2 regions of the Propioniciclava soli genome follow, and region 1 is predicted to be linked to the other one. Evidence: predicted binding sites of a transcription regulator. Region 1 holds the regulator's gene; the other holds the start of a gene.
The links. The regulator LexA, encoded in region 1, represses DNA repair genes until DNA is damaged. The targets are predictions, from matches to a motif close to TCGAACANNTGTTCGA.
Positions count from the first base shown of each region.

Region 2: PCC79_RS06835 (DUF222 domain-containing protein) is a predicted target of LexA. The motif match lies at 4,181-4,196, and genes of this name have one in related genera.

Region 1 covers NZ_CP115965.1:1,612,436-1,618,044, forward strand. The annotation lists gene PCC79_RS07390 (ATP-dependent DNA helicase) at 1-1,556, shown strand, start outside; gene lexA (transcriptional repressor LexA) at 1,599-2,411, opposite strand; gene PCC79_RS07400 (hypothetical protein) at 2,904-3,116, shown strand; gene nrdR (transcriptional regulator NrdR) at 3,310-3,810, shown strand; gene PCC79_RS07410 (vitamin B12-dependent ribonucleotide reductase) at 3,867-5,609, shown strand, end outside.
Region 2 covers NZ_CP115965.1:1,483,281-1,488,889, forward strand. The annotation lists gene PCC79_RS06810 (sigma-70 family RNA polymerase sigma factor) at 1-368, shown strand, start outside; gene PCC79_RS06815 (hypothetical protein) at 413-919, shown strand; tRNA gene PCC79_RS06820 (tRNA-Asn) at 956-1,031, shown strand; gene PCC79_RS06825 (SDR family NAD(P)-dependent oxidoreductase) at 1,125-2,096, opposite strand; gene PCC79_RS06830 (TetR/AcrR family transcriptional regulator) at 2,185-2,775, opposite strand; gene PCC79_RS06835 (DUF222 domain-containing protein) at 2,756-4,162, opposite strand; partial or broken gene PCC79_RS17395 (DUF3558 family protein) at 4,350-4,637, shown strand; gene PCC79_RS06840 (hypothetical protein) at 4,644-5,027, shown strand; gene PCC79_RS06845 (hypothetical protein) at 5,195-5,422, opposite strand; gene PCC79_RS06850 (copper chaperone PCu(A)C) at 5,477-5,609, opposite strand, start outside.

The DNA.
Region 1 (5,609 bases):
ACGACGCCCCGACGCACACCGCCGCAGCCTGGGCGCAGGTCTCCGTGCCGGTGCGCGAGTGCCTCGGCGCCACCGCGTGCCCGTTCGGGGACGTGTGCTTCGTGGAGAAGTCGCGGGAGACCGCGCGGGCAAGCCAGCTGGTCGTGACCAACCACGCCCTGCTCGCCATCGACGCCATGCACGGCCACACTGCGTTGCCCGATCACGACCGGTTGATCATCGACGAGGCGCACGAGCTGGTCAGCCGCGTCACGGGCGCGGCGTCCGCCGAGCTGGGCCCCGCCCAGGTGGAGCGGGTCGCGCGTCGCTGCCTCGGGGCGGTCGACGACGACCTGGGTGTGCAGTTCCTCGAGCTGGCCGACGAGCTCACCGGTGTGCTGACGACGATCGAGCCGGATCGCATCACCGACCCCGAGGCGCCGGTGTTCGGCGTCCTGGCGCGTCTGCGGGAGGTGACGCGTGAGGTCGCAGGGGTGTTGGCCAAGTCCGACGACGCCACCGACAAGCAGGCCGGCGCGGCGGCCAAGGAGATCCTCGATGTGGCCGAGCGCATGGCAGTGCTCGGTGACGGGGACGTGTTGTGGTTGAGCGACCGGGAGCGTGGGGGGCGCTGGCTCGTCATCGCGCCGCTGGACGTCGCGCTGCTCATGCGCGACAAGGTGTTCGCGCAGACGCCGACCGTGCTGACCTCGGCCACGCTCAAGCTCGGCGGTGAGTTCGAGGGCGTGGCCCGCACCGTGGGCCTGTGGCGCAGCGAGCGGCTCGCCGACGGGGCGACCGCGGTGGGCGCGCCGCGCAAGCGGCACGACGAGGTCGGCCAGGAGTCGGGGGCAGCGGACGCCGGGGGAGCCGGGAGCGGCGCTCCCGCGTCGGCCCAGGCATGGCGCGGCCTGGATGTGGGATCGCCGTTCGACTACACCCGACAGGGCATCGTGTACGTGGCGGCACACCTGCCCGCACCCTCGCGGGACGGAATCGGCCCCGAGGCCCTGGCCGAGATCTCCGAGCTGGTGTGGGCGGCCGGCGGACGCACGCTCGGCCTGTTCGCCTCGCAACGCAACGCCGAGGCGGCGGCGCGCCACTGCCGCGCCGAACTGCCATCGTTCACCACCTTGTGCCAGGGCGACGCGCAGCTCCCGGAGCTGGTGCGCCGCTTCGTCGCCGAGCCCACCACGAGCCTGTTCGGCACGCTCAGCCTGTGGCAGGGCGTCGACGTGCCGGGGGACACGTGCCAGCTCGTCATCATCGACAAGATTCCCTTCCCGCGGCCCGACGAGCCGCTGATGCGCGCGCGCCAGCAGGCGGCCCAGCAGGCCGGGGGCAAGGGGTTCATGACGGTCGCGGCCCACCACGCGGCCCTGTTGCTGGCCCAGGGCAGCGGACGCCTCATCCGCCGGGTCAGCGACCGGGGCGTCGTGGCGGTGCTCGACCCGCGTCTGCGCACGGCCCGCTATGGCTCGTTCCTGCGGGCGTCGATGCCCGACTTCTGGCAGACCACGGACCGGGAGACCGCGATCGCTGGCCTGCGTCGGCTGGCCAGCGAGGCGGCGGGCTGAGCCCCCGGGCGACACCACGTCCGCCCGGGGGGTGACGCCGAGTCAGACGCGCCGCAGCACCGCGGTGACCTTGCCCAGGATGGTGGCCTGGTTGCCGTCGATGGGGGAGTAGGCGTCGTTGTGGGGCAACAGCCACACCTGCCCCGGCGTCCGCTTGAAGGTCTTGACCGTCGCCTCGCCGTCGATGAGCGCCGCGACGATCTCGCCATTGTTCGCGTCCGGCTGTTGGCGGACCACGACGTAGTCGCCGTCGCAGATGGCCGCGTCGATCATCGAGTCGCCCTTGACCTGGAGCAGGAACAGCCGCCCCTCACCCACCAGGTCGCGGGGGAGGGGAAGCACCTCCTCGACGTGTTCCTCGGCGAGGATCGGCCCACCCGCCGCGATGCGGCCCACCAGGGGAACCTGCACCGAGGCGCTCACGTGGACATCGGCGTCCGGCACGACCTCGTCCGCCTCCTCCTCGTGCGCGACGGCCCCGGTGGCCTCACCGGGCAGCCGCACCATGAGGGCGCGCGGACGCTTGGGATCCCGAAGCAGGAAGCCCTTCTTCTCCAGCACCTTGAGCTGGTGGGTCACGCTGCTGGGCGAGGCCAGACCGACCGCGTCGCCCATCTCACGGATGGTGGGGGGGAAGCCCCGCGCCTCGACCATCTCGCGGATGTGGTGCAGGATCATGCGCTGCCGGATCGTCAGCCCGTCCTCCCCGGCAGGGCCGTCGGGCAGGGGGCGAATCTTGCTGAGCTTCTCGAGATCGGCGTCGCTGGGCCGGCCGCGGTGGGACTGCTTGGGAATCTGCTTGCGGGGCCGCCCGCGGCGCGACGGGTTCGGGTTCGGTGTCGTGGTGGTCGCCATGGAGGTCACGCTAGCGCTCCGCACGGGGGGCATTCAAACATCTGTTCGACGTGTCGCGCGACTCGGTTCGAAAACTGTCGGAGGCGGCTGATGGACTCGTCCCCAGGTGAGCAGCACGCTCGAACAGATGTGCGATGGGTGCTTGCAATCGCTCGCCCGTTCGGTTCATACTGATCGAACAGATGTTCGACCGGTGCACCAGGAGAGGAAGCCACCATGAGTGCAGTTCTGATGGATCGCCCGGCGGTCCGGTCTGCCACCCCGCGTGACCCGATGGCGGCGGAACCCGCCCGCACCGCGCCGGCCCGCGCCCCTCGCCAGCTTGGCACGCGGGGGCCGGCGTCACGCTCGGACGCGACGGGCCCGGACCGGGCGCGGCCTGACGCAGGGCGGGTCGCCGCGGCGCGTGGCGCCGTGCGGGGTGTGGGAGCCGATCGACGCGGGCGCGCCTGGACGGCGTCCGGCGCGAGGGCGTGTGCGGAGGTGCGGTCGGTGACGTCGGTTGCGCGGCCGGCCGCTGCCCCGTCGGCGTCCGGCCGGCTGTACTGGACGCCCCGGGGTGTGGCGGTGATGGTGATGCTGGTTGCCGTCGTGGTGGGGGTCATGGCCACGACGTTGGTCGGGGCCTTCCTCGCCGTGAGCAATGAGCCGGTGGCCGAAACGGCCCTGACGGCGGCGTTCGTGGCTCCTCAGCCGGGGCGTTGACCGACGTCGGCGCGCCGCACCGGCGCGACGCGCCGACGAGCTTGCATCGTGCCCACCTCTGCTCCTAACCTCTACATGTAGTAGTTACATCGGTGTCGTTCATCCACAGATTGTGGTCGTGGCGCACAGGGTGTCCACGGGAGATCCACACCTTCGTCCACAGGGCGAGGCTGTCGCGGGAGGAGGGAGAGCCGTGCACTGTCCGTACTGCCGATTCACCGATTCCCGCGTCCTCGACTCGCGCGTGGCGGAGGACGGCACCTCAATCCGGCGGCGGCGGGAGTGCCGGTCGTGCCAGCGGCGTTTCACCACCCTTGAGCAGATGCAGCTCGTCGTCGTGAAGCGCTCCGGCGTGGTTGAGCCCTTCTCGCGCGAGAAGGTCGTCAGCGGCGTGCGGAAGGCCTGCAAGGGCCGTCCGGTGTCGGAGGGCGAGCTGGCTCGCCTCGGCCAGCAGGTCGAGGAGGCGCTGCGCGCCGCGGGCCAGGCGGAGATCCCGGCGGACGAGGTCGGGGTGGCCATTCTGGGCCCCCTGCGAGAACTCGACGCGGTGGCGTACCTGAGGTTCGCGTCCGTGTACCGCCACTACCAGTCCGTGGAGGACTTCGAGGCGGAGATCGACCGTCTCCGGGGGGAGCTGTCGTCCGTGGGTGCGTCGTCGGACGTGCCCGAACCCACTGAGCAGCAGCTGTTCTGAAACCACCCACCGGCGCCCCGCGGGCGCCGAACAACCCAGGAGGAGAAGGGTATTCCATGACCGAGACGAAGCAGGCACCCCGCAAGGGCGCGACGAAGGGCGGCGCCGGCCTGACCATCGAGCGCGTGTTCACCACCGAGGGCGCCCACCCCTATGACGAGGTGACCTGGGAGTCGCGCGACGTCGTCCAGACGAACTGGAAGACCGGCGAAACGGTCTTCGAGCAGCGCGACGTGGAGTTCCCGGACTTCTGGAGTCTCAACGCCTCCACCATCGTCACCACCAAGTACTTCCGCGGCGCCGTGGGGACGCCCCAGCGCGAGCGCAGCCTGCGCCAGCTGATCGACCGGGTCGTCGGCAAATACCGCACCGCGGGCGAGGAGAACGGATACTTCGCGACGCCCGAGGATGCCGAGATCTTCGACCACGAGCTGACCTGGATGCTCCTCCACCAGGTGTTCAGCTTCAACAGCCCGGTCTGGTTCAACGTCGGCACGCAGAGCCCCCAGCAGGTCAGCGCATGCTTCATCCTCAGCGTCGATGACTCGATGGACTCGATCCTCAACTGGTACAAGGAGGAGGGCTTCATCTTCAAGGGCGGCTCCGGTGCCGGCCTGAACCTGTCCCGCATCCGCTCGAGCAAGGAGCTGCTGTCCTCCGGTGGCACCGCGTCCGGGCCGGTCTCCTTCATGCGGGGGGCGGACGCCTCGGCCGGCACGATCAAGTCGGGCGGCGCCACCCGCCGCGCGGCGAAGATGGTCGTGCTCGACGTCGATCACCCCGACATCGAGGAGTTCGTCGAGACGAAGGCGCGTGAGGAGGACAAGATCCGCGCGCTGCGCGACGCCGGCTTCGACATGGATCTCGGCGGCAAGGACATCGTCAGCGTCCAATACCAGAACGCCAACAACTCGGTGCGCGTCAACGACACGTTCATGAAGGCTGTCGAGGAGGGCACCGAGTTCGGGCTGCGCGGTCGGATGACGGGGGAGGTGATCGAGGAGGTGGACGCCCGCGTCCTGTTCCGCAAGATCGCCGAGGCCGCGTGGCAGTGCGCCGACCCCGGCATCCAGTACGACGACACGATCAACGCGTGGCACACCAACCCCGAGACGGGCCGCATCACGGCGTCCAACCCGTGCTCGGAGTACATGAGCCTCGACAACAGCTCCTGCAACCTGGCCAGCCTCAACCTGCTGAAGTTCCTGCGCGACGACGACACCTTCGAGGTGGAGACGTTCGTGAAGGCCTGCGAGCTCATCATCACGGCCATGGACATCTCGATCTGCTTCGCCGACTTCCCGACCGAGGCGATCACGCAGACGACGCGTGACTACCGCCAGCTCGGCATCGGCTACGCCAACCTGGGCGCGCTGCTGATGGCCATGGGCCGGGGCTACGACTCCCCGGGTGGGCGCAGCCTCGCTGCGGCGATCACGTCGCTCATGACCGCGGCGGCCTACCGTCGCTCGGCCGAACTGGCCGGCGTCGTCGGCCCCTACGCCGGTTACGCGCGCAACGCGTCGGCGCACCAGAAGGTCATGCGCAAGCACCAGGCCGCGAACGACGACCTGCGTATCGTGGAGGCGGCGGACCGCCCGGTTCACGACGCCGCCAGCGCCGAATGGGCCCATGTCGTCGAACTGGGCGCGAAGCAGGGCTTCCGCAACGCGCAGGCGTCCCTGCTCGCGCCGACCGGCACGATCGGCTTCATGATGGACTGCGACACCACCGGCATCGAGCCGGACTTCTCGCTGGTGAAGTTCAAGAAGCTGGTTGGCGGCGGGTCGATGCAGATC
Region 2 (5,609 bases), 130 kb from region 1:
GGCAGGTGCAGACGAGCAGGGCGGCGCTGGAGGCGTCCGGGCGGACGCCGGGAGTGGAGGACATCGCGCGGCAGAGCGGCCTGGACGCGGCCCGCGTCGGGGCGCTGCTGGGGTGGCGGACCACCCGGCCGCTCACGGACGAGGACGAGATCGCGCTCGGCGAGCCGGCCGAGGAGCGCGGGCCGCTGGTCGAGGAGTTGCTGCAGGCGCTGGACCGTGACCAGCGCGTGCTGATCGCGCACCGCTACGGGATCGGGCGGAAAGCGGCCGGGTCGTGCGCCGAGGTGGCGCAGCTGCTGGGGGTGAGCGAGGCCACCGTCCGGCGGCGCGAGCGGGCGGCGCTGGCCGTGCTGCGCCGGGCGGCGTGAGGCGGCTGGCGGGGGCGTGGCGTGGAGCACGGCACAATGGTGCGGTGAAGCTGTTTCCCGAGCGCCTGGACGCCGCCACCCGCCAACGCCTGGCCGACCATGTCGGTGGCCGCCCCCGCGTGCTCGCGTGGGGCCGCGCGGAGACGGGCGCGGTGGTGGCGCTGCCCGACCGGTTGTGCGTGCCCGGGACGAACGGCGGCTGGGACGACGTGCCGTGGCACGACGTGCTGCACGGGGGTTGGGACGATGAGGGCAAGGCGTTGCGGTGGACGCGGCTCTCGACCAGTGAGCAGCAGGCGGTCGTGCTCGGTGAGCCGGGCAGCCTGCCCGAGGTGTTCCGCGAGCGGGTGGAGGCCACGTTCCTGTTCTCCCAGGTGGTGCACCCGCGCCCCGGCAAGGCCATCACGATCACGGCACGGCGCAACCTCGCCGACGGGGACGCCCGCATCCTGTGGACCGCCCACCCGGCGCGCGGCGTCCGCATGGACGCCGAGACCCTCGCTTTCGCCGAGCAGGAGCTGGCCCGGTTGCGGGCCGAATATGCGTTCTGAGACGAGGTTTGCTAGTGTTGCGACGCGCCAGAGCGATCCCCTGTAGCTCAATTGGCAGAGCATCTGACTGTTAATCAGAGGGTTACTGGTTCGAGTCCAGTCGGGGGAGCCAAGCCGGTGTCCAGTGGACACCGGCTTTGTTTTGCCCGGGGTGCTCGTCAGCTGAGGCGCGTGGCCGTGAAGGGCACCTCGCCCATGGGTCCGCTCACCGTTCCGGTGAGCGTGTCGCCGTGGGGGGTGCAGACTCGGCGGTGGGTGCGGACTGGGTGGTGGGCATGGCGGCGGACGGGCCTGTCTTGACGCTGGCACTCTGCCCGCCGTCGACCACGATGTTCTGGCCGGTGATGTACTCGGCCAGGTCGCAGGCCAGGAACAGGGCGGCGCGAGCGAGGTCGTCAGGGAAACCGGGCCGACCCATCGGCACCATCTGCTTGATCAGCGCGCCGAACTGCCCACTCTCGATCGCCTGGGCGGCTGCTTCCGGCAGGTGGACGGGGAGGTCGTTGCCCAACACCTTCGACAGGTCACCGGACGCGAACGCCGCGAGCCGCTCCTGGGTCATGGTGGACCCCGGCGTCAGCGCATTGACCGTGATGCGGTGGGGTGCGAGTTCTTGCGCGAGCACGCGGGTGGCGGCCCACAGGCCGGCCTTCGCGATGCTGTACACGGCGAACATGGGCGTCGCGTTGACGAACGCCGTGGAGAGCAGGTTGATGATGCGGCCACCCCGGCCGCGCTCCACCATGTCCGCCGCCGCGTACTGGGCCAGGAAGAAGGCGCCCTTGGTGTCGGTGTCGAGCAGCCGGTCCCACAGTTCCTCATCGGCCTCCAGGGCGGTGCCGGGAGGGAACGTCGCGGCGTTGTTGATCAGGATGTCGACCCCGCCGAAGCGCTCCCGAGTGGTGGCCACCAGCTGGCGGGAGTCGTCAAGGTTGCCGATGTCGGCGACCACGCCGACGCAGGTGCCGGGCAGGTCGGCGGTCGTCTCCTCCACGGCGCGCAGCGCGTCCGCGTGACGGGCCGTGAAGACCACGGTGGCGCCGGCCTCGGCGAGACGCCGGACGATCGCCTCACCGATCCCGCGGCTGCCGCCCGTGACGATGGCCGTGCGGCCTTCCAGGGAGAGGAGCTGGTCGAAGGGCAGGGGCTGGGGCATGGTGAACGGCAGGGCGCTCATGGTGGGACTCCTTCACAAGTCGAGGTGCTCTCGAACCTAGGCCTTGCCAGGCACGCGAAAAACCGATGACGCCGCCGAGTTGTTCCAGTTACGCGCCCTGGGCGATGGCCCTCAGGGAGGTGAGCAGGCCGTGCCCCAGGGGGCTGCCCATGAGCTCCGCCAGCCGGTCCGGGGTCACCTCGTCGCCGGGAACCGCCAGCACCGCGACGAGACCGCCGAACACGAACTCCAGCTGGTCGCGCTGCCCCGGGGAGAGCCGCGCCGCATCGACGCCGGCGGCCTCGAGCCACAGGGACGTGAGCGACCGCTTCAGGATGTCGGTCAGGGTGACCGAACCGCTGCGTGCGAACAGGACGGCGCGCGCGAAGTGGGCACGCACGTCCGCGGACACCTCGACCGGCCAGTCCGTCGTGTCCTCCTGCCCCGGTGAGCGTGTGCTGAACGTCCCCAGCACGCGCCGCGGGAGGTCGGGGAGCAGGTTGCGCTCGAACAGCTGCTCGGCCATGTCGTCGATGTTGGCGAAGTAGTAGTAGAAGGTGTTGTGGTTGACGCGGGCGTGCGCCGACAACGCGGCGACCGTGAGATCCGCGTACGGGCGCTCCGCCAGCAGGCCCCAGAACGCGGCCTCGAGCCGCTCCTGGGCGCTGGGGCCCTGCTGGTCAGCGCGGGGGCGGGGCATGGCCGAGCCCTGGCAGGTGCAGGCGCACGGCCTGCGGCGGATAACGGAGGTCGAGGCGAGGGCGCGACCGCGCCGGCGGTGCGACGGGGGCCGCGTTCGGGAGCCGGTGGGTGCCGGACCGCGTGACGAGGTACTGGCGGTGGTGGGGGCTGGTCCACAGATACGTGCCGGGGACGAGGGCGTCCACGTGCCAGCCGCCGTGGGTCTTGCCGCGATGGGGGGTGCGGCCGAGTGGGGCGAGGTTGGCCAGGCTGGTCTGACCGGGCGGCCCGCCCGCACGGTGGGGAACCGTGTGGTCCAGGTCGCAGGCCCGGGCGGGGGCACTCGCGTGGGGGAACGTGTCGTAGGGGTTGCGCAGGGTGGCCGCGAAGCGGAGTCGCTCGGGGATCTCGTAGGAGTCGACCGGCGCGAGGGCAGCCGGGTCGAGCACGGGCCGGATGGCCAGGTGACTTCCCGAGAACAGCTCGGGCAGGTGGGTGACCAGGGACGGACCCCAGCCCTCGATACGGGCGACGCCGTCGGGCTCGGAGAGGGCCTCGGCGGCCACGTGCACCACCAGCGTCGCCCTCCGTTGCGGGGCCGACGCCGGTTGCGCGTCGGGTGTGGTTCCGGGTTCGCCGAAGAACATCCGCGCGAGGACCCCGACCGCGGCCGCACGCGCCTGCTCCACGGTGGTGGGCATCGTGGCGCTCGGGGTGGTGGATTCGAGCATGTCGCGGCCGATGATGTCGAGAGCCTCGTCGAGGGCCAGGCCGTCGGCTGCGCGGAGGCGGCCACCAAAGCTGACGTGACCATCGGACAGCTTGCCCACCCACACGTGCGTGTGGCGGCGTTCCTGCTGGGCGCGGCGGGCGGCCTGCGCGGGATCGGCCTTGACCACCAGCCCCTTCAAAAGCCGGGTGGCTCGGGGCCACGGTAGGCCCGCAGCGGCCGCTCCGGCCATCTGCTCATCCACCCACTGCGCTCCCGCGCGGTCGAGGTTGGCGCACTCGGTGGTGATCCGACGCGCCTGGTGCACCCGCATCGCGCCGGACTGGACGGCCTCCCACAGGGCGGGGTGGCGATCTCGGAGGTTGACCGCGTCCGCGATCCGGGCGGCAGCGTCCGCCGGCCGGATTCCGAGCAGGGGGCCGACCTCGAGGGCGAGGAACTCACCGACCACGGCGGTTCCGTCGGCACCGGCTGGCAGGGCGCGCTCGATGCCCTCCACCCGGGCGCAGGCACCCAGGGCCGCCGGCTCGTCGATCTCCCAGTGGTCGGCCAACCAGAGCAGGGCCCGGACCTGTTCGACCTCGGCCTCGCGCTGGGCGGCCGCGGCGGCAGCCAGGCGATCCAGACCCGCATCCACCGGGTCCGGGCCGCCATCTGTGCGCGCCTCCCACGTCATGCACCCATACTACACGATTAGAACAGGCGTACCAATAGATCAGAGCAGGAGATGGAATGACTGCTCATGCCGCATGCTTGCCGAAGGCTCGACCGGAAGCGACGTCTTCGGTAGGCTCCCGAACCGAGGAGGAACTATGCGTCACAAGCTCTTGGCGGTCGTCCCTGCTGCCGGTCTCCTGATGATGATGGCTTGCTCCTCACCAGCGACGAGCTCGCCTGTTGCGCCTCCCAGCGCGCCGGCGCCGGCCGCGAGCTCGCCCGCGGCGTCGTCGCCTCAGTCGCCGTCTGCGGCCATAACTCCTCCGCAGAACGCCAGCGCCACATCTCCCTCTGATCCTTGCGGTCTGCTGGGGCCTGAAGAAGTGGCGCGGTTGACCGGCGAGTCTGGTACGCCTGCGACCTCGGAATCTGGCCAGACTGCGGGGATGCCGAACTGTCAGTGGACGGCGTCGAATGGTCTGGTCGTACAGGTCCTGAGCATGGATGCCTCCCAGTGGGCGAAGGCACTGCCGGACGCGGTGGAGACCATCGAGCAGGCGATCGACTCGCCGCAGTTGGCGCCCATGAAGCCTCGGCTGGAGCGCGTGAGGGAACTCATCGCGTCGGGTGAGACGCTGTCCAGCACTGATGCATGCTCCATCTTCTCGACCCTTGCGGAGATGGGGGGTGAGCCGGCCGGAAGCCAGGTGACGCACCGGGTTGTCCCCTCGAACGAGAACCCGCTGGCCGTGAACGTGCAGATATGTGAGGCGGGTTGGTACACGTCGTTGCAGTTGATGTCGCCGCAACAGAAGTTGCCTGAACCGCTGCCGATTGAGCAGGTCACGCAAGCAGCGCAGGCGGCCCACGAACGCGCAGGCTGAGACTTCAACTGCCGCCCGCCGGAGGGCTGTGGCGTTCGGGCCCACCAGGCCGTGCACGTCACTCCACGCCCATGCGATGACAGCGACCGGTACGACACCGATCAGGGCCAGCCACTGGCCCGGGAGGTGGCGGGGGAGTCGGTGCGGAGTCGGTCAGCGCGGTTCAGTCAGCGCGGCGTCAGTCGGCGGGCCGGGAGGGTGGCGGTACGGAGTTCGCCGTCCTTGACGTAGGCCACCAGGGCCTCCCACTCGCCGCCCAGGTTGGTCCATTGCGCGATAACCCCGGGCAGGACGCCGTCCACGAAGCACCACGGCGTCCGGGGCTGGGCGGAGGGGGTGGTCGCGTCCACGCGGTCGGCCAGCGCCCCGAACGCGGCATCGGTCCGGGAGCTCATGGCCCCAGCGTGGCACGACAGGGCGGCTTTGTCGAACAGAAGTTCGAATACCGGCTACTCGACCTCGACGCCCGCGGTGAACTCCACGACGCCCTCGGTGCCGAAGTAGGCCTGCAGGGCTACCTCCTGGCCGGCGGTGACCGCTTCGGTGACCCCGGTCAGGCGTACCACGACCTGGTCGTTGCCG